DNA from 3 places in the Thauera sp. WH-1 genome. Region 1 is predicted to be linked to each of the others. Evidence: predicted binding sites of a transcription regulator. Region 1 holds the regulator's gene; each other region holds the start of a gene.

What was found. Region 1 encodes sigma-54, which starts transcription at its own class of promoters, with help from an activator protein. Its sites were predicted from a motif close to TGGCACGCTTNCTGCTNA; they were not measured.
Region 2: the regulator sigma-54 is predicted to act here: its motif matches at 4,825-4,842, upstream of ACMV5O_RS12530 (CmpA/NrtA family ABC transporter substrate-binding protein).
Region 3: the regulator sigma-54 is predicted to act here: its motif matches at 2,170-2,187, upstream of ACMV5O_RS14210 (GntP family permease).

Annotation. Positions count from the first base shown of each region.
Region 1 is NZ_JBLQGP010000004.1:64,288-71,430, reverse strand. Features, by position in the region: gene recA (recombinase RecA) at 1-886, shown strand, start outside; gene recX (recombination regulator RecX) at 906-1,355, shown strand; gene lptB (LPS export ABC transporter ATP-binding protein) at 1,342-2,064, shown strand; gene ACMV5O_RS05900 (RNA polymerase factor sigma-54) at 2,087-3,568, shown strand; gene hpf (ribosome hibernation-promoting factor, HPF/YfiA family) at 3,586-3,909, shown strand; gene ptsN (PTS IIA-like nitrogen regulatory protein PtsN) at 4,046-4,531, shown strand; gene hprK (HPr(Ser) kinase/phosphatase) at 4,500-5,459, shown strand; gene ACMV5O_RS05880 (AsmA family protein) at 5,456-7,143, shown strand, end outside.
Region 2 is NZ_JBLQGP010000011.1:140,932-148,074, reverse strand. Features, by position in the region: partial or broken gene ACMV5O_RS12545 (NAD(P)/FAD-dependent oxidoreductase) at 309-1,565, opposite strand; gene ACMV5O_RS12540 (ABC transporter ATP-binding protein) at 1,579-2,442, opposite strand; gene ntrB (nitrate ABC transporter permease) at 2,450-3,310, opposite strand; gene ACMV5O_RS12530 (CmpA/NrtA family ABC transporter substrate-binding protein) at 3,363-4,670, opposite strand; gene ACMV5O_RS12525 (nitrate- and nitrite sensing domain-containing protein) at 4,970-6,283, opposite strand; gene ACMV5O_RS12520 (dihydroorotate dehydrogenase) at 6,428-7,143, opposite strand, start outside.
Region 3 is NZ_JBLQGP010000014.1:45,100-52,242, reverse strand. Features, by position in the region: gene ACMV5O_RS14215 (acyl CoA:acetate/3-ketoacid CoA transferase) at 1-682, opposite strand, end outside; gene ACMV5O_RS14210 (GntP family permease) at 705-2,096, opposite strand; gene ACMV5O_RS14205 (sigma-54 interaction domain-containing protein) at 2,414-3,955, opposite strand; gene ACMV5O_RS14200 (ATP-dependent helicase) at 4,042-6,174, opposite strand; gene ACMV5O_RS14195 (tetratricopeptide repeat protein) at 6,281-7,143, opposite strand, start outside.

The DNA.
Region 1 (7,143 bases):
GCTCGGCCTCGGCGGCCTGCCGCGTGGCCGCGTGGTCGAGATCTACGGTCCGGAATCGTCCGGCAAGACCACGCTGACCCTGCAGGTCATCGCCGAGATGCAGAAGCTGGGCGGCACCGCGGCCTTCATCGACGCCGAACACGCGCTCGACGTCGGCTACGCCGAAAAGCTTGGCGTCAACATCGAGGACCTGCTGATCTCGCAGCCCGACACCGGCGAGCAGGCGCTCGAGATCGCCGACATGCTGGTGCGCTCGGGCGGCGTGGACATCGTCGTCGTCGACTCGGTCGCCGCGCTCACACCGAAGGCCGAGATCGAGGGCGAGATGGGCGACCAGCTCCCCGGCCTGCAGGCGCGCCTGATGTCGCAGGCGCTGCGCAAGCTCACCGCCAACATCAAGCGCACCAACACCCTGGTCATCTTCATCAACCAGATCCGCATGAAGATCGGCGTCATGTTCGGCAGCCCCGAAACCACCACTGGTGGCAACGCGCTCAAGTTCTACGCCTCGGTGCGCATGGACATCCGCCGCACCGGCACGATCAAGAAGGGCGACGAGGTGGTCGGCTCCGAGACCCGTGTCAAGGTGGTCAAGAACAAGGTGTCGCCGCCGTTCAAGGAAGCGCACTTCGACATCCTCTATGGCGAGGGCATTTCGCGCGAGGGCGAGATCATCGACCTCGGCGTGACGCACAAGATCGTCGACAAGTCCGGCGCCTGGTACGCCTACCAGGGCGACAAGATCGGCCAGGGCAAGGACAACTCGCGCGAGTTCCTGCGCAACAACCCGGCGCTGGCGCGTGAGATCGAGAACAAGGTGCGCGCCGCGGTCGGCCTGCCCGCAATGGCGGTGACGACCACCGCAGCGGCAGCCGCCGAGGCCTGAGCGGGGCCAAGGTACGGCCATGGGCGTCCCCAGCCTGCGCGAGCGCGCGCTCCGTCACCTGGCGCGGCGCGACCACTCGCGCGCCGAACTGGCGCGCAAGCTCGCCACCCACGGCGAGGCGGACGAGATCGACGCCGTGATTGCGCGCATGGGCGAGCTCGGCCTGCAGTCCGACAGCCGCTACGCCGAGGCCTTCGTGCGCGGCAAGGCGGCCCGTTTCGGCGCCGGCCGGCTGCGCAGTGAGCTGGCGCGGCGCGGCATCGAGCGTGACCTGATCGAGCAGGCGATCGAGAACGAATGCGTAGAATCGGAACTGGAACGCGCACGCCAGGTGCTGCGCAGCCGCTTCAGCTCCGCGCCGGCCGACCCGCGCGAATGGGCGCGCCAGGCGCGCTTCCTGCAAACCCGCGGCTTCGCCCCCGAACTGATCCGCAAGCTGCTGAAAGAGCCCTTCGATGAGTCTGCTTAAGGTCGCCGGCCTGCAAAAGCGCTACAAGTCGCGCACCGTGGTGCACGATGTCGGCTTCGAGGTCGACCCGGGCCAGGTGGTCGGCCTGCTCGGCCCCAATGGCGCGGGCAAGACCACCTGTTTCTACATGATCGTCGGCCTGGTGCGTGCCGACGGCGGTCAGATCACGCTCGACGGCACCGATCTCACCCACCTGCCCATCCACGCCCGCGCCCGCCTCGGCCTGTCCTACCTGCCGCAGGAGATGAGCGTGTTCCGCAAGCTCAGCGTGGCCGAGAACATCCGCGCCGTGCTCGAGCTGCGGGGGCTGGAGACGCGACAGATCAACGCCCGCCTGGACGAGCTGCTGCTCGAGCTGGGCATCAACCACCTGCGCAACAACACCGCGGTGTCGCTGTCCGGCGGCGAGCGCCGGCGCTGCGAGATCGCCCGCGCACTGGCGACCGACCCGCGCCTGATCCTGCTCGACGAGCCCTTCGCCGGCGTCGACCCGATCGCGGTCATCGACATCCAGAAGATCATCCGCTTCCTCAAGGAGCGCGGCATCGGCGTGCTGATCACTGACCACAACGTGCGCGAGACCCTGGGGATCTGCGACCGCGCCTACATCATCAGCGAAGGCCGGGTACTGGCCAGCGGCAAGCCGACCGAGATCATCGACAACGAGCGCGTGCGCCAGGTCTACCTCGGCGAGCATTTCCGCCTGTGAGTGCGCACCCACACCGACCACGATGAAACCCAGCCTCCAGCTCAAGCTCTCCCAGCACCTCACGCTGACGCCGCAACTGCAGCAGTCGATCAAGCTGCTGCAGCTGTCGACCATCGAGCTCAACCAGGAGATCGAGCGCTTCCTGCTCGAGAACCCGATGCTCGAACGCGCCGACAGCGATGGGGTGGAGTTCATGCCCCCTGCCGCGCCGGGCAGCCCGCCCGAGCACGAACTGCAGCAACAGCAGCGCCAGGACGAGGCGCGCGAGGCGGCGCCCGACAGCGCCGGCGCCGAGGCCGGCGAACACAGGGAAGGCGGCGAAGGCAGCAGCGAGGACGAGGGCATCGACTGGTCGAACGTGGGCAGCGGCGCCTCGAGCCGCGGCGAGGACGATGACGACGTCGATTACCAGGACCTGCAGGCGGCCGGCGTGTCGTTGCGCGAGCACCTCGACCAGCAGGTCTCGCTGTCGCCGCTGTCGGATCGCGACCGCGCCCTGGTGCGCCTGGTGATCGAGGCGCTCGACGACGACGGCTATCTGCACCAGCCGCTCGAGGAATTGCTCGAGCTGCTGCCCGAGGAGTCCGAGGTCGAGCTCGACGAACTCAGCATCGCCCTGCGCCATGTGCAGAACCTCGAGCCGGCCGGGATCGGCGCGCGCAGCCCGCAGGAATGCCTGTCGCTGCAGTTGCGCACGCTGCCCGCGACCGACACCCGCGCGCTCGCGCTCGAGATCGTCGACAAGCATCTCGAGCTCCTCGCCGAGCGCAACTTCGTCAAGCTCAAGAAACTCACCGGCTGCGACGACGACGCCCTGCGCGCCGCCCACGCCCTGATCTGCAGCCTCGACCCGCACCCGGGGTCGCGCTACTCGAGCGCGGAGACGCGCTACGTGCTGCCCGACGTCGTCGTGCGCAAGCTGCGCGGTCGCTGGACCGTCACCCTCAATCAGGAGGCGATGCCGCGCCTGCGCATCAACCGCCTGTATGCCAGCCTGCTGCAGCAGAACCGCGGCCAGGGGGGTGGGCTCAGCGGCCAGTTGCAGGAGGCACGCTGGCTGATCAAGAACGTCCAGCAGCGCTTCGACACCATCCTGCGGGTGTCTCAGGCCATCGTTGACCAGCAGCGGCAGTTCTTCGATCATGGGGAGGTGGCGATGCGGCCACTCACTCTCCGGGAGATCGCAGACCAGCTCGAGCTGCACGAATCCACCGTATCGCGCGTCACCACGCAAAAATACATGGCGAGCCCGCGCGGTGTATTCGAACTCAAGTATTTCTTCGGCAGTCACGTCGCCACCGATACCGGCGGAGCGGCATCCTCGACGGCGATTCGAGCGCTGATTCGCCAGCTGGTGGATGCAGAAGACAGCAAGAAGCCGCTGTCCGACGCCAAGATTGCAGAAGTTCTGGGCCAGCAGGGTATCGTGGTCGCACGGCGCACGATCGCCAAGTACCGTGAATCCCTCAATATCCCGCCGGTCAGTCTGCGCAAATCCATCTGACAACAACAGGAGTTAACATGAATCTCAACATCACCGGGCGCCATGTCGAAGTCACCCCGGCCATTCGCGACTACGTGACTTCCAAGCTCGATCGCGTCATCCGTCACTTCGACAACGTCACCAGTGTCGCGGTGATCCTCTCGGTCGAGAAGCTCAAGCAGAATGCGGAAGTCACGCTGCACGTGCGCGGCAAGGACATCTTCGTCGAGAGCGACGACGCCGACCTGTATGCCGCCATCGACGCGATGGCCGACAAGCTCGACCGGCAGGTTCAGAAGTACAAGCAGAAGCAGGCCGACCACAACCACGAAACGATCAAGCACCAGGCACCCGAAGTCTGACGCCTTCGTTACCGCCCCGTGTCCGGGGTGTGGTTATAATGCGCGCGTTTTCACGACGCGAGCCCCACTCGCCCCGGACCGTCCAAACGCAGCACCTGACCTAGGCGGTTCAGCTATTGCGCAAGCCTTCCAGCGAATGAGCCTGATATCTCAACTCCTGCCACTTTCCAACGTGGTGGTCGACCTCGACGCCAGCAGCAAGAAGCGCGTCTTCGAGCAGGCGGGCCTGTTGTTCGAGAACAACCAGGGCATCGGTCGCAGCACCGTGTTCGACAGCCTGTTCACCCGCGAACGACTCGGCTCGACCGGGCTTGGTCAAGGCATCGCGATTCCGCACGGCCGCATCAAGGGCCTGAAGGACGCCGCCGGCGCCTTCCTGCGCCTGGCCACACCGGTGCAGTTCGACGCCCCGGACGGGCGTCCGGTGAACATGCTGTTCGTCCTGCTCGTTCCCGAGCAGGCGAACGAAACCCACCTGCAGCTGCTGTCCGAGCTCGCGCAGATGTTCAGCGATCGTGATTTCCGCGAAGCCTTGCTCGACGCACCGGACGCGGCCCACATCCATCAGATGTTCATGAACTGGGGCGCCGATGCGGCAGACCAGCGTCGCGCGGCTGTATGAGGCGTACCGCGACAGCCTGAAGCTGTGCCACCTCAGCGGGCGCCTTGACGCGCGCATCGCGGTGGCCGAAGAACGCATCTGGCCCGCCGATCTGGTGGGCCACCTCAATCTGATCCACCCGACCCGCCTGCAGATCCTCGGTGCCGCCGAACTCGCCTGGGCACGCCGCCAGTCGAACGAGAAGGTCGCGCATCACCTCAACGAAATCCTGTCCGCACGTCCGCCGGCCATCATCGTCGCCGACGCCTGCGAGGTGCCCAACATCGTGCACGGCATCTGCGCCGCACACGATGTCGCCCTCTTCACCACCGATCATCCGGCGGCCAGCGTGATCGACCAGCTTCGCCTCTACCTGTCGCGCGAGCTGGCCGAGAAGGCCTCGCTGCACGGCGTGTTCATGGACGTGCTCGGGCTGGGCGTGCTGATCACCGGCGACTCGGGCGCGGGCAAGTCCGAGCTCGCGCTCGAACTGATCTCACGCGGCCACGGCCTGGTGGCCGACGATGTCGTCGAGCTCTCACGCATCGCGCCCACCGTGCTCGAGGGACGCTGCCCCGAACTGCTGCAGGACTTCATCGAGGTCCGCGGCCTGGGTATCATCAACATCCGCACGATCTTTGGCGAGACCGCCTGCCGGCGCAAGATGCGCCTGCGCCTGATCTGCCACCTCGAGCGCCGCCAGCCCGGCCCGGGCGACCCAACCCGCCTCCCCGTGCAGCAGGAGACGCAGGACATCCTCGGCGTCAAGATCTCGCGCGTGGTGCTGCCGGTCGCCGCCGGGCGCAACCTCGCGGTGCTGCTCGAGGCGGCGGTGCGCTCGACCATTCTTCAATTGCGTGGCATCGACTCGACGCAGGAATTCATTGACCGCCAGATGCGGGCGATGAGCCCGACGGGCGATCGCGACGAGGACGGCGTGCGGCCATGAGCCGTCCGGTCCGCAGCCTGCTGGTCCGCGGCCTGCTGATCCTCATCGCTGCAACCATCCTGCTGCTCGCCGGCCTCGCCGCCTGGCTCAGCTTCAGCTTCGACCCCAACGACCATCGCGCACGCCTGTCCGCGGAGGTGCTGCGCCATACCGGACGCGAGCTCCGGATCGACGGTCAGCTCGGCCTGTCGGTCTACCCTTGGCTGGGTGTCGAGGCCGGCCGCCTGACGCTCGCCGACGCCCCCGGTTTCGGCGACGGCCCCCTGGCCCGCATCGACCGCCTGGAGGCGCGTGCGCGCCTTATTCCGCTGCTGCGGGGCGACCTCGAGATCGACCGCATCGTGATCGACGGGCTAGAGCTCAAGCTCGTGCGCGCCGCCGACGGCCGCACGAACTGGAGCACCCCGCCGGACAAGACCGGCGCGACCACGGACGACGCCCGCCGCGAACCGCGCACACTGGGCGCGGCGGTGTTCGCACTGGGCGGCGTGGACATCCGCTCGGCCCGCCTCACCTGGTCCGACCTGCAGTCTGGCGTGCATTACGCGCTTGACGATGTCGACCTGCAGGCCGGCGAGATCCGCCCCGGCATCGCCTTTCCGCTCGCGCTCGCACTCACGCTGTCCCGTGGCGCGACATCGTCTGCGCCGGCGACGCCGCACACGCGCTTCGAGCTTGACACCCAGGCCCGCTTCGACCCCGCACGCGACACGCTCAATCTGTCCGGCCTGGCGCTGAACCTGGCCGCCGAAGCGGCGGAGCTACCCGGCGGCCGGCTTCATGCCAGCCTGCGCGCGGACGTCGATGCCGACCTCGGCGCCGGCATGCTGAACGTGACCGGCCTGACCGTCGACACCCTCGGCCTGCACGCGACGGGCCAGATCGAGGCCCGCGCGCTGCATGATGCGCCTCGCTTCGGCGGGCGCATCAAGGTGGCAGCCTTCGACCCGCGCAGCACGCTCGACGCCCTCGGTATCGAGCGTCCGCCCACCGCCGACCCCGCCGTGCTCGCCCGCGCCCAGCTCGAGGCCGAGTTCGACGCCACTGCGACGCTGCTCGAGCTCCGTAGCCTGTCCGCCGTCCTCGACGACACCCGGATCGAGGGCGAGCTGGCCATCACCGACTTTGCGCGCCGGGCGCTGCGCTTCGAGCTCAAGGCCGACGGCATCGAGCTCGACCGTTACCTGCCGCCCGGCCAGCCGGCCACGGCGGTATCGCCCGGCGCTGCCGCGGCGGGTGCCGAGCCGTCGACGCTGAAGTCACTCACCGCCGCGGGCCGCCTGCGCGTGGGCCAGCTCAGCGTTGCCGGACTGACACTGAGCGAACTCGACCTCAGCCTCGACGCCGACGGTGGTCTGCTACGCCTCGAGCCGCTGTCGGCGAGCCTGTACGGGGGGCGTTACGCCGGCAAGGTGCAGTTCGACACCCGCCGCAGCCCGGCCCGCCTGTCGCTTGACGAGTCGCTGCGCGGCGTCCAGCTCGCACCGCTGCTGCGCGACCTCACCGGCAAGGCGGAACGCATCAGCGGTCGCGCCGACGTGCGCGCGCGCCTACAGGCCGACGCCGATAGCGCCGACAGCCTCAGGCGCAGCCTGGCCGGCCAGGCCGAGATTCGTGTCGCCGACGGTGCCGTCAAGGGCGTGAATGTGGCGCAGCTGATGCGCGAAGCCTCGGCCCGCCTGCG
Region 2 (7,143 bases), on a different contig from region 1:
TCGCTCACCACAACACTGACCCCAAGCCCTTCATCTGGACCAAGAGCGCTCGCGACATCCTGCAGAAGGTCATCCGCGCAAACAGCCGCTTAAGTTCCAAACAAAATGCAGCACTACACTAGTATAGGCATCAGGCGCCAATTGGGCCGCCCCGAGAGTTGGGCAGCGAGCTCTGCAGAATGGTGTCAGTCGTCACGGCAAAATTGACGGCGCGCCCGCCACGGCCTCCCCCCCGACGGCGAGGACGGGCAGGAGTGAGGGGGCGGACGCCGCGCCGGTGCCGTGCAGCGCCCGCGCCCTCAGGCCGGCCCGAACATCAGCTGGTCGCGGATCGGACTGACGTCCTGACCGTCCTTCATCAGCTGGAAGTACCAGGCGCCGTCCGCGGTGTCGCCGTACAGCACCGAGCCGACGATGCGGCCATCGCGCAGCACGAGGCGCTTGTACACGCCGCCCTGCCTGTCCTGCAGCACGATCTCCTCGGTGTCGGCACCGCCGCTGAAGTCGCCCGCGGAGAACACGTCGATGCCGGTGACCTTGAGCTTGGTCGAGGTCAGCGAGCCGGTGTAGCGGCCGATGCCGACATTGGCGAGGTGGTTGGCGCACACCTTGCCCTGCTCGAACAGCGGCGCCACCAGGCCGTAGGCGATGCCACGATGGGCGACGCACTCGCCGACCGCGTAGATGCGCGGGTCGGTGACGGTCTGCAGCGTGTCGGAGACATGGATGCCGCGCATCCGGCCCCTGCCGCAGTACAGCCCGGCGGACTCGGCCAGCACACAGTTGGGCCTGACTCCGGCCGCGACCACGACCAGATCGGCGGCGATCTCCATGCCGTCCTTCAAGCGCACCACACCCACACGCCCTCCCTGCGCTCCGCCGCCAGACTCGGCCTGCGTACCGCGTGCCGGCAGCAGCGCCTCGGTCTGGCGCGCGAGCAGGAACTTCATGCCCCTGGCCTCGAGCGAGGCCTGCAGCATGTCGGCCGCCACCTTGTCGAGCTGGCGCTCCATGATCCATTCGCCGAGGTGCACCACGGTGACGTCCATGCCGCGCAGCATCAGGCCGTTGGCCGCCTCGAGGCCGAGCAGGCCGGCACCGATCACCACCGCGTGGCGGTACTGGCCAGCCGCCGCGATCATCGCCTCGGTGTCGGCGATGTCGCGGTAGCCAAGCACGCCGGGCAGGTCCTTGCCGGGGATGGGCGGGATGAAGGGGGTGGAGCCGGTGGCGAGCAGCAGGCGGTCGTAGTCGGCCTCGATGAGGCGGCCGTCCTCGCCCTCGGCGATCACCTTGCGCCGGAGACGGTCGATGCGGGTGACCGTGCTGCCGGCGTGCAAGGTGATGTGGTTGTCGCGATACCAGGCGAGATCGTTCAGCATGATCTCGGGCAGCGTCATCTCGCCCGCCAGCACCGGCGACAGCAGGATGCGGTTGTAGTTGCCATGCGGCTCGGCACCGAACACGGTGATGTCGTACAGGTCGGGAGCGAGCTTGAGCAGCTCCTCGATGGTGCGCACGCCGGCCATGCCGTTGCCGACGAGGACGAGTTTCATCTTCTTCATGCCTGTTCTCCGCTCACGCCCGCCGCACCGCGGCCGTCTGGCTGGCACCCGCCGCGGCGCGCGCGCGCGCGTTGGCGATCGGCTCGACCTTGCGCTGCTTCTCGTAGAGGAAGCTCAACACCTCGTGGCGGTAATGGGTGTAGCGCGCGTCGTCGGCGAGCGCGAGGCGGTCACGCGGGCGCGGCAGCTCGATGTCGAGCACCTGGCCGATGGTGGCCGAGGGGCCGTTGGTCATCATCACGATGCGGTCGGACAGCAGCACCGCCTCGTCCACGTCGTGGGTGATCATCATCACCGTGTTCTGCAGCTCTGCCTGGATGCGCATGACCTCGTCCTGCAGGTGGGCGCGGGTGAGCGCGTCGAGCGCGCCGAAGGGCTCGTCGAGCAGCAGCACCTTGGGCTCCATCGCCAGCGCGCGGGCGATGCCCACGCGCTGCTTCATGCCGCCGGAGATCTCCGCCGGCAGGCGGTCGAGGGCGTGGCTCATGCTCACCATGTCGAGGTTGTGCAGGATCCAGTCGCGCTGTTCGGCCGCGCTGCGCCGGCCCTTGAAGATCTTCTGCACCGCGATCTCGACGTTCTGGTAGACGGTCAGCCAGGGCAGCAGCGAGTGGTTCTGGAACACCAGGGCGCGGTCCGGGCCGGGCGCATTGACCTCGCGGCCATCGACGATGACCCCGCCCGAGGTGGCGCGCAGCAGGCCGGCGACGATGTTGAGCACGGTCGACTTGCCGCATCCCGAATGGCCGATCAGCGAGATGTACTCGCCGCGCTGGATGTCGAGGTTCACATCCGCGAGCACCGGGTTGGTGAGGCCGCCACGGCTGAACGCCATGTCGACGCGGGAGATGCTGAGATAGGGCTGGCTCATGATCAGGGACTCCTCAGGCGGGGGTGGTGCCACGGGTGACGCGCTTGCCGACCCAGGCGACCAGGCGGTCGAGCAGGAAGCCGACGACGCCGACATAGACGAGGGCGAGGATGATGTCGCTGACCAGCGACGAGTTCCACGCATCCCAGATGAAGAAGCCGATGCCCACGCCGCCGATCAGCATCTCGGCGGCGATGATCGCCAGCCAGGACAGGCCGACGCCGATGCGCAGCCCGGAGAAGATGTAGGGCGCGGCCGCCGGCAGCATGATCTTCCAGAAGTACTCGACGCCGTTGAGGCGGATGACGCGGGCGACATTGCGGTAGTCGTCGGGGATGTTGCGGATGCCGACCGAGGTATTGATGATGATCGGCCAGATCGCGGTGATGAAGATGACGAAGATGGCCGACGGGTTGCTGTCCTGGAAGCCGGCCAGCGAGATCGGCAGCCAGGCCAGCGGCGGCACCGTGCGCAGTACCTGAAAGAGCGGATCGAGCCCGCGCAGCGCCCAGGTGGATTGGCCCACCAGCACGCCCAGGCTGACCCCGGCCACCACCGCCAGCAGGTAGCCGTAGGCGACCCGCTCGAGGCTGGCGAGGATCTGCCAGGCGAGGCCGACGTCGTTGCCGCCGTTGTCGAAGAAGGGCTGGGTAATCAGCTCCCAGGTGTCGGTGACCACCTGGCTGGGCGGCGGCAGCGCCGCGCCCGGGCGCCCGCATAGCAGTTCCCACACCGCGAGCAGCAGGCCGATGACGACCAGCGGCGGCAGCACGTGGTTCATGAAGTAGGCATGGGCCGTGCTGGCGCGCGCGAGCAGCAGGGAGGGCGGCGCGCTGGCCGGCGCGGGTGCAGCGATGGAATGGGTGTTGTCCATGACGGGCTCCTGTATAGGTCGGACCTGGGGGCCAGGCCCGGTTGATCCGGTCTCAGCCGCGCACGGCCTTGATGGCGAGGCTGTCGAGGTAGGCCATCGGGTTCTCGGGGTCGAAGACCTTGCCGTCGAAGAAGGTCTCCAGCCCGCGCGAGGTCGAGGCCGGGATGTCGCTCGCCGCCACGCCCAGTTCCTGCGCCGCCTGGCGCCACAGGTCCTCGCGATTGACCTTGGCCACCCAGCCCTTCATGTCGAAGTCGCGTGGCAGGTAGCCCCAGCGGATGTTCTCGGTGAGGAACCACAGGTCGTGGCTCTGGAAGGGATAGGAGGCCTGGTCCTTCCAGTAGCGCATCTGCGCCGGGCTGTTCTCGACCACGCGGCCGGTGCCGTAGTCGAAGTCGCCGCGCATGCGATCGACGATGTCCTCGAAGGGGGCGTTGATCCAGCGCCGCTTGGCGCAGATGCGCGCCACTTCCTCGCGGTTGGCCGGGTCCTCGCAGAACATCTGCGCCTCCATCACCGCCTTGAGCAGCGCCTTGGTCGCGTTGGGGTTGGCATCGACGTAGTCGGCGCGCATGGCGAAGGCCTTTTCCGGGTGGTTGTGCCACAGCTCGCCGGTGGTGTTGGCGGTGTAGCCGATGCCCTGGTTGATGAGCTGGCGGTTCCACGGCTCGCAGACGCAGAAGGTGTCCATGCTGCCGACCTTCATGTTGGCCACCATCTGCGCCGGCGGCACGACGATGGTGGCGATGTCGCGCGTGGGGTCGATGCCGCCGGCGGCCAGCCAGTAGCGGATCCACATGTCGTGGGTGCCGCCGGGGAAGGTCATCGCCGCGTTCACCGCCTTGCCGCCGGCGCGTTTGGCGGCGAGCGCATCCTTGAACGCGCGGGTGTCCACACCGACCTTGAGGTCCTTGTACTCGTTGCCCACCGAGATGCACTGCCCGGCCAGGTTCAGGCGGGCGAGGATGTACATCGGCACCTGCACGTTGTTGGCCGTCATCGCCCCGCTGCTGATCAGGTAGGGCATCGGGGTGAGGATGTGGGCGCCGTCGATGCCGTTGCGCGCCGAGCCCAGCACCAGGTTGTCGCGGGTGGTGCCCCAGGACGACTGCTTGAGCACCTCGACCTCGGTCATGCCGTGCTTGGCGAAGAAGCCCTTCTCGTCGGCGACGAAGAGCGGTGCGGCGTCGGTGAGCGCGATGAAGCCGAGCTTGGCCTTCGTCGTCTCCAGCGCGCCGCCGGCGGCCCGCGCCCGTGCGGACCAGAATCCGCCCACCATCGCCGCGCCAGTCAGCGCGGCGGCGCTACGGATGAAGTCACGACGGCTGAATTCCGACTGCTTGATGACCTTGCTGCCCATGATCGACTCCTGAATATGAACCGCTGAAAGCAACAAGGCGCCCATCCCCGCCTGCGCGTGCGCTGGCCATGGATGGACGCCTTTGTCCGGGATGCGACAGCCTTGGGCTGCGCCGTGAGTCTCGAACCGCCTTTGGTTTCGCCTCGCTTCCGACTATGCAGAACTCGTGCCAGGGCATGAAAGGCCGCCTGATCCCTTGCCGCCGGCGGGTTTCGGCCGCAAGGCGGGGCTGGCACCGCCTCCGGGCAATGCACTGCTGCAGTGCAACACAAGCAGGGCGCGCACAGCCCCGGTGCGCTTCAGGGACGCTTCACGACCGCCCCGGGGAGCAACTCGGCCATCGCCAGTACGGCCTGGGCCACGTCGACGAGGCGGCGGCCCTGGTTCATCGCCGTCTGCCGCAGCAGACGGTAGGCCTCCTCCTCGCTCAGGCCCTGGTGCGCCATCAGCAGGCCCTTGGCGCGCTCGATGAGCTTGCGCTCGTCGAGCGTCGCGCGCACCGTCGCGAGCTCATCGCCCATCGCCTGCAACCGGCGCGACTGCGCCTGCAAGGTGTCGAGGATGGAGCGCGTCAGACGGGGGCCGAGGCCGTCGCCCCCCCGCAGCACGCCCTCGCCGCCCTCCCAGCCCGCCTCGCCGCCGGGCGCGGCGGGGTCGCCGCCGACCAGCACCGTCAGCGGCGCGGGTGCATCGGGCTGGGCGCGCAGCGCCTCGAGCATCGCCTGCTGGTCCTCGAGCTCGGCCCGGGTGGCGGCAATCTTGCGCTCGCAGGCCTGCTGCAGACTGGTGGCGAGATGGGCCTCGACCTCATGGATCTGGTCCAGGCGCTGCGAGCAGCAGTCGAACCAGACGTCGGCCAGCGCGCCGTCGAGTGCGGCGGCGGGCGCGGCGGCCACCAGCTTGCGGCGCAGGCGCTCGAGCTCGCTCAGCGGCATCGTGGCCTGCAGCGCGCGCCACTGCGTCAGGACCTCGTCCGCACAGAAGGCCTCGAAGCGCTCGAAGCATTGCTCCTGGCTCTCGATCAGGTGCACCAGCTGCTGCATCTCCTCGCTGCCGATGCGCCCCGCGGCAAAGGCCGCCGCACCGGCGGCGCGCTCCTGCCCGGCGAATTCCTTGCCCTGCATCAGGTTGAAGAGGCCGACCAGCGGCCGCGACACGGCCGGGTCCACGGCGACATCGGCCGCCTCGAAAACCAGGGCGAGCAGCGCCGCGACTGCCCTGTTGTAGCGTCGCGTGGCCTCCTGCGCGCTGCAGGCCTGCGCACGCACGGCCTCGCGCAGTGCGGGCAGCTGGTCAAGGGCATGGACGGCGACGGCGATGCGGGTGAACAGGCGCACGCCCCCGGCGAGCGCGCCTTCGCGCTGCTCGAGGCCGTCGAGCCAGTCGCGCACCCCCACTTCGGCCGCAGCGCTGGCGGCGATGCGCTCGTCAAGCTCGGCGCCGAAGCGCTGGCCGGCCGAGGCCAGATGGACGTTGCACGCGCCGCGCTCGCGCTGCAGCCGATGGACGAGTTCGCTGAGTTCCTGCACCAGTTCGCAGGTGCGCGCGAGCTGCTCGAGTTCGTCGATTTCGCAGCGGCGTGCCGCGACCAGAAAGCTGAGCGCCGATGTCATGCGGGGTTCTCCATGATCCTGCCTGAGGCTGCGGCCGGGTCGACCGCCATCGATTTCAAGCAAGAGTCGTGCAGAGGCGCGCGAGGACGTGGCGAGCAGCGGACGAGCAGGTGGGCGAGGAACGCTACCCGCGACGACCTGCGGTTAGTCGCCGCGCGTCCGCGGCAGGGCGCCGATGCCGGCCAGCAGCCCCGCGACCACGGCCGGGGCGGCGAGCAGTGCCCGGTGCACCTGCAGCAGCCGCGCCCCCGCCTGCAGCCGCGCGCGCGCCACGCGAGCCGAGTCGATGCCGCCGACGCTGATCAGGCACACGCGCGGTCCGAGCGCGGCCGACAGCTCGGCCAGGCGCGCGCAGGCACGCTCCGCCGCCCCTTCGGCGCAAACGAGCAGGCCATCGGCACCGGCCTCGACCAGCCGATGCGCCCAGGCCAGGCGATCATCGCCTTCCATCCACGCCGCCGGCAGCTTCGCCACCAGGGCAAGGCGGCGCGGCCGCACGAGGCGCTCGCGCAAGGCACCCAGACCGGCGAGCAGCTCGACCAGCTCGGGCGGCCCCACCGGAGCACGGGCCGGGTTGAGCACCACATAGTCGGTGCCCGCATGCCATGCCGCCAGCGCGCGGCCAAGCGCCTCGGCGCCGTTCGCTTCCCCGTACGGCGGCACGAGCAGGCTCAGCCCACGACGAGGCGGCGGCGCGACACGCCCACCCCCTGCCTCGTCCCGCCGTGACGCGGCGGGCGGGAACAGCGGCCTGCAGCCGGCGAGCGCCGCGCCGAAGCTGCCGCGCTCGATGCCGCCGATGCCGAGCGCGGCCGCATCGGCGAGCAGGCAGCCGCGCCGATCGAAGCCGGCAGCAAGCA
Region 3 (7,143 bases), on a different contig from region 1:
GTGCGGCCATCGCGATCGCGCGCGCCTCCAGCGTCAGCGCCTCCTTCTCCATGGTGACGTTGCCGTCGGGGTCGGCGGTGGTGCCACGGATGATGCCGACGTGGATCGGGAAGGCCTTGTAGAACAGGTAGTCCTCGCCGTCGATCGGCAGCAGCCGCACCAGGTCGGCGGTGGTACGCGCATTGAGCTTGCCGCCGCCGAAGCGCGGATCGACGAAGGTGCCCAGGCCGACCCGGGTCAGGGTGCCGGGCTTGCCGGCGGCGATGTCGCGGAACAGATGCGAGATCACCCCCTGCGGCAGGTTCCAGGCCTCGATGCGGTTGTCCACCGCGAGCGCCTGCAGCTTGGGCACCAGACCCCAGTGGCCGCCGATCACGCGCGCCACCAGGCCGTCGTGGCCGAGATGGTTGAGGCCGCGGTCCTTGCCGTCGCCCTGGCCGGCGGCGTACACGAGCGTCAGGTCGCGCGGCGCGCCGCGGCCCTCGGCACCGGCTTCGCCGCCGTCGAGGAAGCGTTCCTCGAGCGCGATCGCGATGCTCTCGGGAAAGCCGATGCCGACGAAGCCGCCGGTGGCAACCGTGTCGCCGCTGCGGATCAGGCGCACCGCCTCGCGCGCCGACACGATCTTGCCGGTGTCGGCCGCGCGCAGCGAAGCGGCCATCGGATGGGTGGTCGTACTCATGCGGATCTCCTCCTCGCGACGGTCAGAAGCTGCCGAACAGCGTGCCGAGGGTGATCACCACCACCAGCGCGACGAGCGGGAACACCACCGTGTTCATGGCGATGAAGCCGTAGGACTCGCGATGGGTCAGGCGGCAGATCGACAGCAGCGAGATCACCGCGCCGTTGTGCGGCAGCGAGTCCATGCAGCCCGAGGCCATGGTGGCGATGCGGTGCAGCAGCTCGGGGCTGATGCCGGCGGCGTTGGCCATGGCGAGATACTCGGCGCCCAGCGTCTTCAGCGCGATCGACATGCCGCCCGAGGCCGAGCCGGTGATGCCGGCGAGCACGTTCACCGCCACCGCCTCGGAGATCAGCGGGTTGCCCGGTGCGATGCCCAGCACCAGGTCGCGGATCACGACGAAACCGGCGAGCGAAGCGATCACGGTGCCGTAGCCGACCTCGGTGGCGGTGTTGAGGATGGGCAGCATGGAGCCGAAGGAACCCTCGTTGACCGTCTTCATCAGGTTGGCCCAGCGCGTCCAGTGCAGCACCACCAGCAACATGATGGAAGCCGACAGCGCGACGATGATCGACCAGATACCGATCAGCGAGCGCGCATCCTGCAGGCCGCCGAACTCCGGCTTGGCGAGGTAGCTGGTGTCGATGCTGGGCAGCACCTGCTTGGCCATCACGAAGTTGAGGCCGATCACCACCAGGATGGGCAGCAGCGCGATCCAGAAGCCCGGGCGCGGCGCATCCGCCGGCTCGCTGTCGGGCTCGCCGCTATGGTGGCCGTAGCCTTCGCCGGCCGCCATCAGCTTCTTCGCCTGGGCGCTCAGCCACCAGGTGCCGAGGCCGAACATGATCAGGCCGCCAATCAGGCCCAGGCCGGGCGCGGCAAAGGCGTCGGTGCCGAAGAAGGGGCTGGGGATCGCGTTCTGGATCGCCGGCGTGCCGGGCAGCGCGGTCATCGTGAAGGTGAACGAACCGAGCGCGATCGCGGCAGGAATCAGCCGCTTGGGGATGCCCGCCTCGCGGAACAGCGCGGCGCCGATCGGATACACGGCGAAGGCCACCACGAACAGCGACACGCCGCCGTAGGTCAGGATGCCGCAGGCGAGCACGATCGCCAGGATCGCACGCTGGCTGCCCACTTTCTCGACGATGGCGTGCGCGATCGCGCGCGCCGAGCCGGAGTCGTCCATCAGCTTGCCGAACAGCGCGCCGAGCAGGAACAGCGGGAAGAACTGGATCACGTAGCCGCCCATGGCCTTCATGAAGACCTGGGTGTAGGTCGGCAGCAGCATCGCCGCCTCGCCCGACATCAGCACGGCGAACAGCGCCAGCAGCGGCGCGAGCAGCAGGACGCTGATGCCGCGGTAGGCGAGATACATCAGCAATACGAGGGACAACAGAATGCCTAGGGTGCCCATGGGGCGTCCTCCTCCTGGATTGGTTTTTGGGTATCGGTATCGGCCGCGGACGTCGCCGCGGTGCGGGCAATCAACAGCAGCATCCGTGCCAGGTCCTGCACGCTGCGGCCGGAACAGGGCCCCGAACAGGCGCAAACAGGCCTGGATCGCATGCGCTGATTGGGTTATCGATCGGCCTTATTACCGCCCGTCATGGCCAGACGACACGCATGCGGACGCATTGAAGGCTCCAGCTTTCAAGACATGTCCAGGATTCAGGACACTCAGAAGCAATCAATCCAGATTTCTGGACACCCCGACGCGGGGCAGCACAGGGCTCAGCGCGTGATGCCGTGCTGCTGCAGCTTGGCGTAGAGGCCGGCGCGCGAGATGCCGAGCCGGCTGGCGGCGAGGCGGCGATTGCCGCCGCAGGCCTGCAGCGCCGCCCGCAGCGCCACGCGTTCGGCATGCGCGAGGGCGTCGGCGAGCGGCACGACGCCCTCTCCGGGGAGCCCGTCCGGCGTGGCCGCCCGAATTGCGTCCTGCCCTGCGTCGGGCCTTGCGCCCAATGACGCGTCCGGCGCAGCCCTTGCGCGTGCAGCCGCGACGGGCATGGCCAGCACCGCCCCGGCCGTGCCGAGCAGGGCCGCCAGCGCCGCGGCATCCAGCGGCCCGCTGTCGGCGCTCAGCTGGGCGCGCTCGAGCAGGTTGCGCAGCTGGCGCACGTTGCCCGGCCAGGGCTGGGCCGCGAGCAGCGCCAGCGCGTCGTCGGCGAGCTCCAGCGGACGCTGGCCGGAGCGTGCGGCGATGTCGTCGAGCAAGGCCTCGACCAGGGCGCGGATGTCCTCGCGCCGCTCGCGCAGGCTGGGCACGCGCAGGGCCAGCACGTTGAGACGGTAGAACAGGTCGGCGCGGAAGCTGCCCTCGGCCACCCGCGCCTCGAGGTCCACATGGGTGGCGGCGATCACCCGCACATCGAGCGGGCGCACCTGGTTCGAGCCGAGCGGCTCGACCTGCTGCTCCTGCAGCACGCGCAGCAGCTTGACCTGCAGCGGCAGGGACAGGTCGCCGATCTCGTCGAGGAACAGGGTGCCGCCGTTGGCGAGCTCGAACTTGCCCAGCCGCGCCTTGCGGTCGGCCCCGGTGAAGGCGCCGGGTGCGGTGCCGAAGAGCTCGGCCTCGACCAGGTTGTCCGGCACTGCCGCCATATTGACCGCGACGAAGGGGCCATCGGCGCGCGCCGACAGGTTGTGAATGCCCTGCGCGAGCAGCTCCTTGCCGGTGCCGGTCTCGCCGCGCAAGAGCACCGTGGCGTCGAGCTGGGCGGCGCGGCGGGCCTGGCGCTTGATCTCGGTCGCCACCGCGCTGGTACCGATGAAGTTGGCGATCGTGTAGCGCGCGCGGCGCGCCTGCAGCAGCGCGCGTTCGGTCTCGGCCAGGCGCGCCTGCAGGCGGCCGTACTTCTCCATCAGCGGCTTCAGATGGCGGGCGCGGTCAAACAGCACGAAGCCGAGCGCGCCCACCACATGGCCATCGTCGTCGCGCAGCGGGATGCGAGTGACGACGAAGTGCTCGTCGCCGAAGGGCATCAGGTCGAGCAGGCTGGGCTCGCCGCTGTCGACCACCTCGCGCAGGCGGCTGGACGGCAGCACGTCCTCGATCTCGCGCCCGAGCGCGCTGTGACCGTCGGCCAGCCCGATCTTGCTCGCGTACTTGTCGCTCATCCACACGATGCGCGCCTGGCGATTGACCGCCACCGTGCCCTCGCACTGGGCGTTGAGGTGGTCGAACAGCAGCGGCATCGCCACCGCGCGGAAATGCTCGGGCGAGATGCCGATCTTGAGGCCGTTTTCGTCGAGGTCGGCGGCGGACAGACCCATGGGCAGTCTTTCAGAAGGGAAACGGTGGCCGATTATGGAACCGCCCTTCCCGCGCAGCAACGATCGCGGCGCGCACGGGGAACCCCTCAGCGCCACATGTCGCGCATCTTCGCCGCGAGGTCGATCGCCGCCTGGCGCGAGGCCGGCGAGCCCCGTAGTTCGGCCGGCGGGGGCGGCCAGCTGATCTGCTCGAACTGCCCGAGCAGGCGGTTGGGGATGAAGCGCGTGCGCCCGGCATACACGTGGCGGTCGCCCATGCCCATCTGCTGGGTGACGTAGAAGCGCTGCGGCACGATGAGGTCGAGGCTGTCCCTCGCGCGCGTCATCGCCACGTAGAGCAGGCGGCGCTCCTCCTCGATCTCGGCGCTGTTGCGGGTGGCGACGTCCGAGGGAATGCAGCCGTCGACCACGTTCAACACGCTCACCGCGTTCCACTCCTGGCCCTTGGCCGAGTGCATCGTCGACAGGATCAGGTAGTCCTCGTCGAGCAGCGGCATGCCGGCCTCGCCGCTGGTGGCGCTGGGCGGGTCGAGGGTGAGCTCGGTGAGGAAGCGCTGGCGGCTCGGGCTGGTGGCGGCGATGCGGGCGAGCTGCTGGACGTCGAGCACGCGCAGTGCGAAGTCGTCGTACAGACGCGGCATCTCGCCCTCGTACCAGCGGCAGGCGAGCTCGAAATCGGCCGGCCATTGCGGGCGTTCGGCCAGGCGGTCGATCAGCGCCGCGAATTCCTGCCAGCCGGCGCGCGCGGCCTCGGGCACCGGCTGCTCGGCGAGCAGCGCGCAGCCCGCGGGTGCGGCGCAGACGTTGTCGAGCACGCGGCCGGCGGTCCTGGGCCCGATGCCGGCGAGCAACTGGATGGCGCGGAAGCCCGAGATGCGGTCGCGCGGGTTCTCGGCCCAGCGCAGCAGCGCGAGCACGTCCTTGACGTGGGCGGCCTCGAGGAACTTGAGCCCGCCGAACTTCACGAAAGGAATGTTGCGCCGGGTGAGCTCCATCTCCAGGCGCGCGCTGTGCGCCGAGGCGCGGAACAGCACCGCCTGCTGCTTCAACTTGAGCCCCTCTTCGCGCCGCGCCAGCACCGTGTCGACGACAAAGGCGGCCTGGACGGCGTCGTCCTTCACCGCCACCAGGCGCGGGCGCTGGGTGGATGCGCGCTCGGACCACAGGTTCTTGGTGAAGCGCTCGGCAGCGAGCGCGATGACCGAATTGGCCGCTTCCAGGATCGGCCGGGTGGAGCGGTAGTTCTGCTCCAGCGTGATTACCTGCGCCGGCGGCTCGAAGGCGGCGGGAAAGTCGAGGATGTTGCGCACCGTGGCACCGCGAAAGGCGTAGATCGACTGCGCGTCGTCGCCGACCACGGTGAGGCCGCGGCCGTCGGGCTTCATCGCCAGCAGGATCGCCGCCTGCAGGGCGTTGGTGTCCTGGTACTCATCGACCAGCACATGGTCGAACAGGCCGCCGATCTCGGCGCCGAGCGCCGGCTCGGCCACCATCTGCGCCCAGTACAGCAGCAGGTCGTCGTAGTCGAGCACCTGCTGCGCCTGCTTGGCCTCGACGTAGCCGCGGAACAGGCGCTTGAGTTCGTCCTCCCACTCCGCGCACCACGGGAAGCTCGCCTGCAACACCTCGGCGAGCGGCGCCTGCGTGTTGACCGCCGCCGAGTAGATCGCCAGGCAGGTGCCCTTCTGCGGAAAGCGCTGCTTCGTCGCCGACAGGCCGAGTTCATGGCGCACCAGGTTCATCAGGTCGCCCGAGTCCTCGCGGTCGTGGATGGTGAAGCCGGCATCGAGCCCGATGCGCCCGGCCCAGTCGCGCAACAGGCGCGCGCCGATGGCGTGGAAGGTGCCCGACCAGTGCAGCTCGGCTTGCGCCAGGCCAGGGCGGCCGGCGGCGACCTGCGCCAGGATGCGCCGCACGCGGCGGCCCATCTCGTCCGCCGCGCGGCGCGAAAAGGTGAGCAGCAGCATGCGCCCGGGGTCGGCGCCGTGGGCGATCAGCTGCGCCACCCGATGCGCCAGGGTGTTGGTCTTGCCCGAGCCGGCGCCGGCAATCACCAGCAGCGGCGCCGCCGGCGCCGGGCCATCGCCGGCCGTCGCCTCGGTGATCCCGTGCTCGACCGCCGCCCGCTGCGCCGGGTTGAGGCGAGCGAGCGGATCGAACGCGGGGTGGTCGGGTGCGGCGGCAGCAGTGGCGGCAGCCGGAAGGGACGAAGGCGGCATGGCTGTAATTATATTCAGCCAGCACCGCTGGCGATAGGGCGCGCATGAGGCCTTGGCGGCCCGCGCCTGCCGCTCGGCGCGGCGGGCCGGGCTGCCGGCGCCGCGCTCAGGCTGCCGCCCGCAGTGGCGCGGCGCGCTGCAGCAGGAGCCGGGTCAGCGGACTGTGCGGCCGGGTGCCGACGCGCTCGTTGCACAGGGCCAGCGCGAGCGCCTGCTGGCCGTCGCGCAGCGCCGCCTCGATCAGCGTCAGGTCGAGCACGCTGCGCTGCGCATGGCTGCCGCCGAAGCGGTGGGCGATCTCGCGCACGTCGCGGATCAGGCGCACGGTGTCATCGTAGCGCCGCTCGCCAAAGGCGCGGATCGCCTGCGTCAGCGGCTGGCCGACCTCGCGCGTGAAGGCGGCGTTGTCACCCTCGCCCGCCATCGCCGCGCGCTGCGTCTCCAGCACGGTGTCGACCAGTTCGAGGCGGCCCGCGGCAACGAAGGCCATCGTCGCGTGCACATCGTTGAAGACATAGTTGCCCGCGGCGGCCAGCGGCTGCCAGTCCTCGGCCAGGCTGTGCCAGCGCGTGCCGACGTCGATGCCGCGCAGGTGCAGGCGCCACAGCATCGCCGAGGCGTCGATCATGTCCAGGATCACGGTCGAGCGCTCGCCGCGGATCGGCCCGTCGTACAGCGCCAGCACCTCGTCGATCTCGCCCAGTTCGAGGTGGTAGAGCGCGAGATGCCACCAGTTATGCACGCGGAAGAAGCTGTCGGTGGACCACGCCGCGGGGTCGGCGCGCATCCAGGCGATGCCCTCGCGCTCGCGGCCCTGCATCTCCATGACGTGGGCGACCGCGTGCTGGGCCCAGCCGTCGCGCGGCTCGATGCCGACGGCGGTGCGGCCCTGCGCCTCGGCGCGGGCATAGTCGCCGCACTCCTCGAGGCCGAAGGCATGCATCCCGAGCAGCACGTGATAGCCGGGCG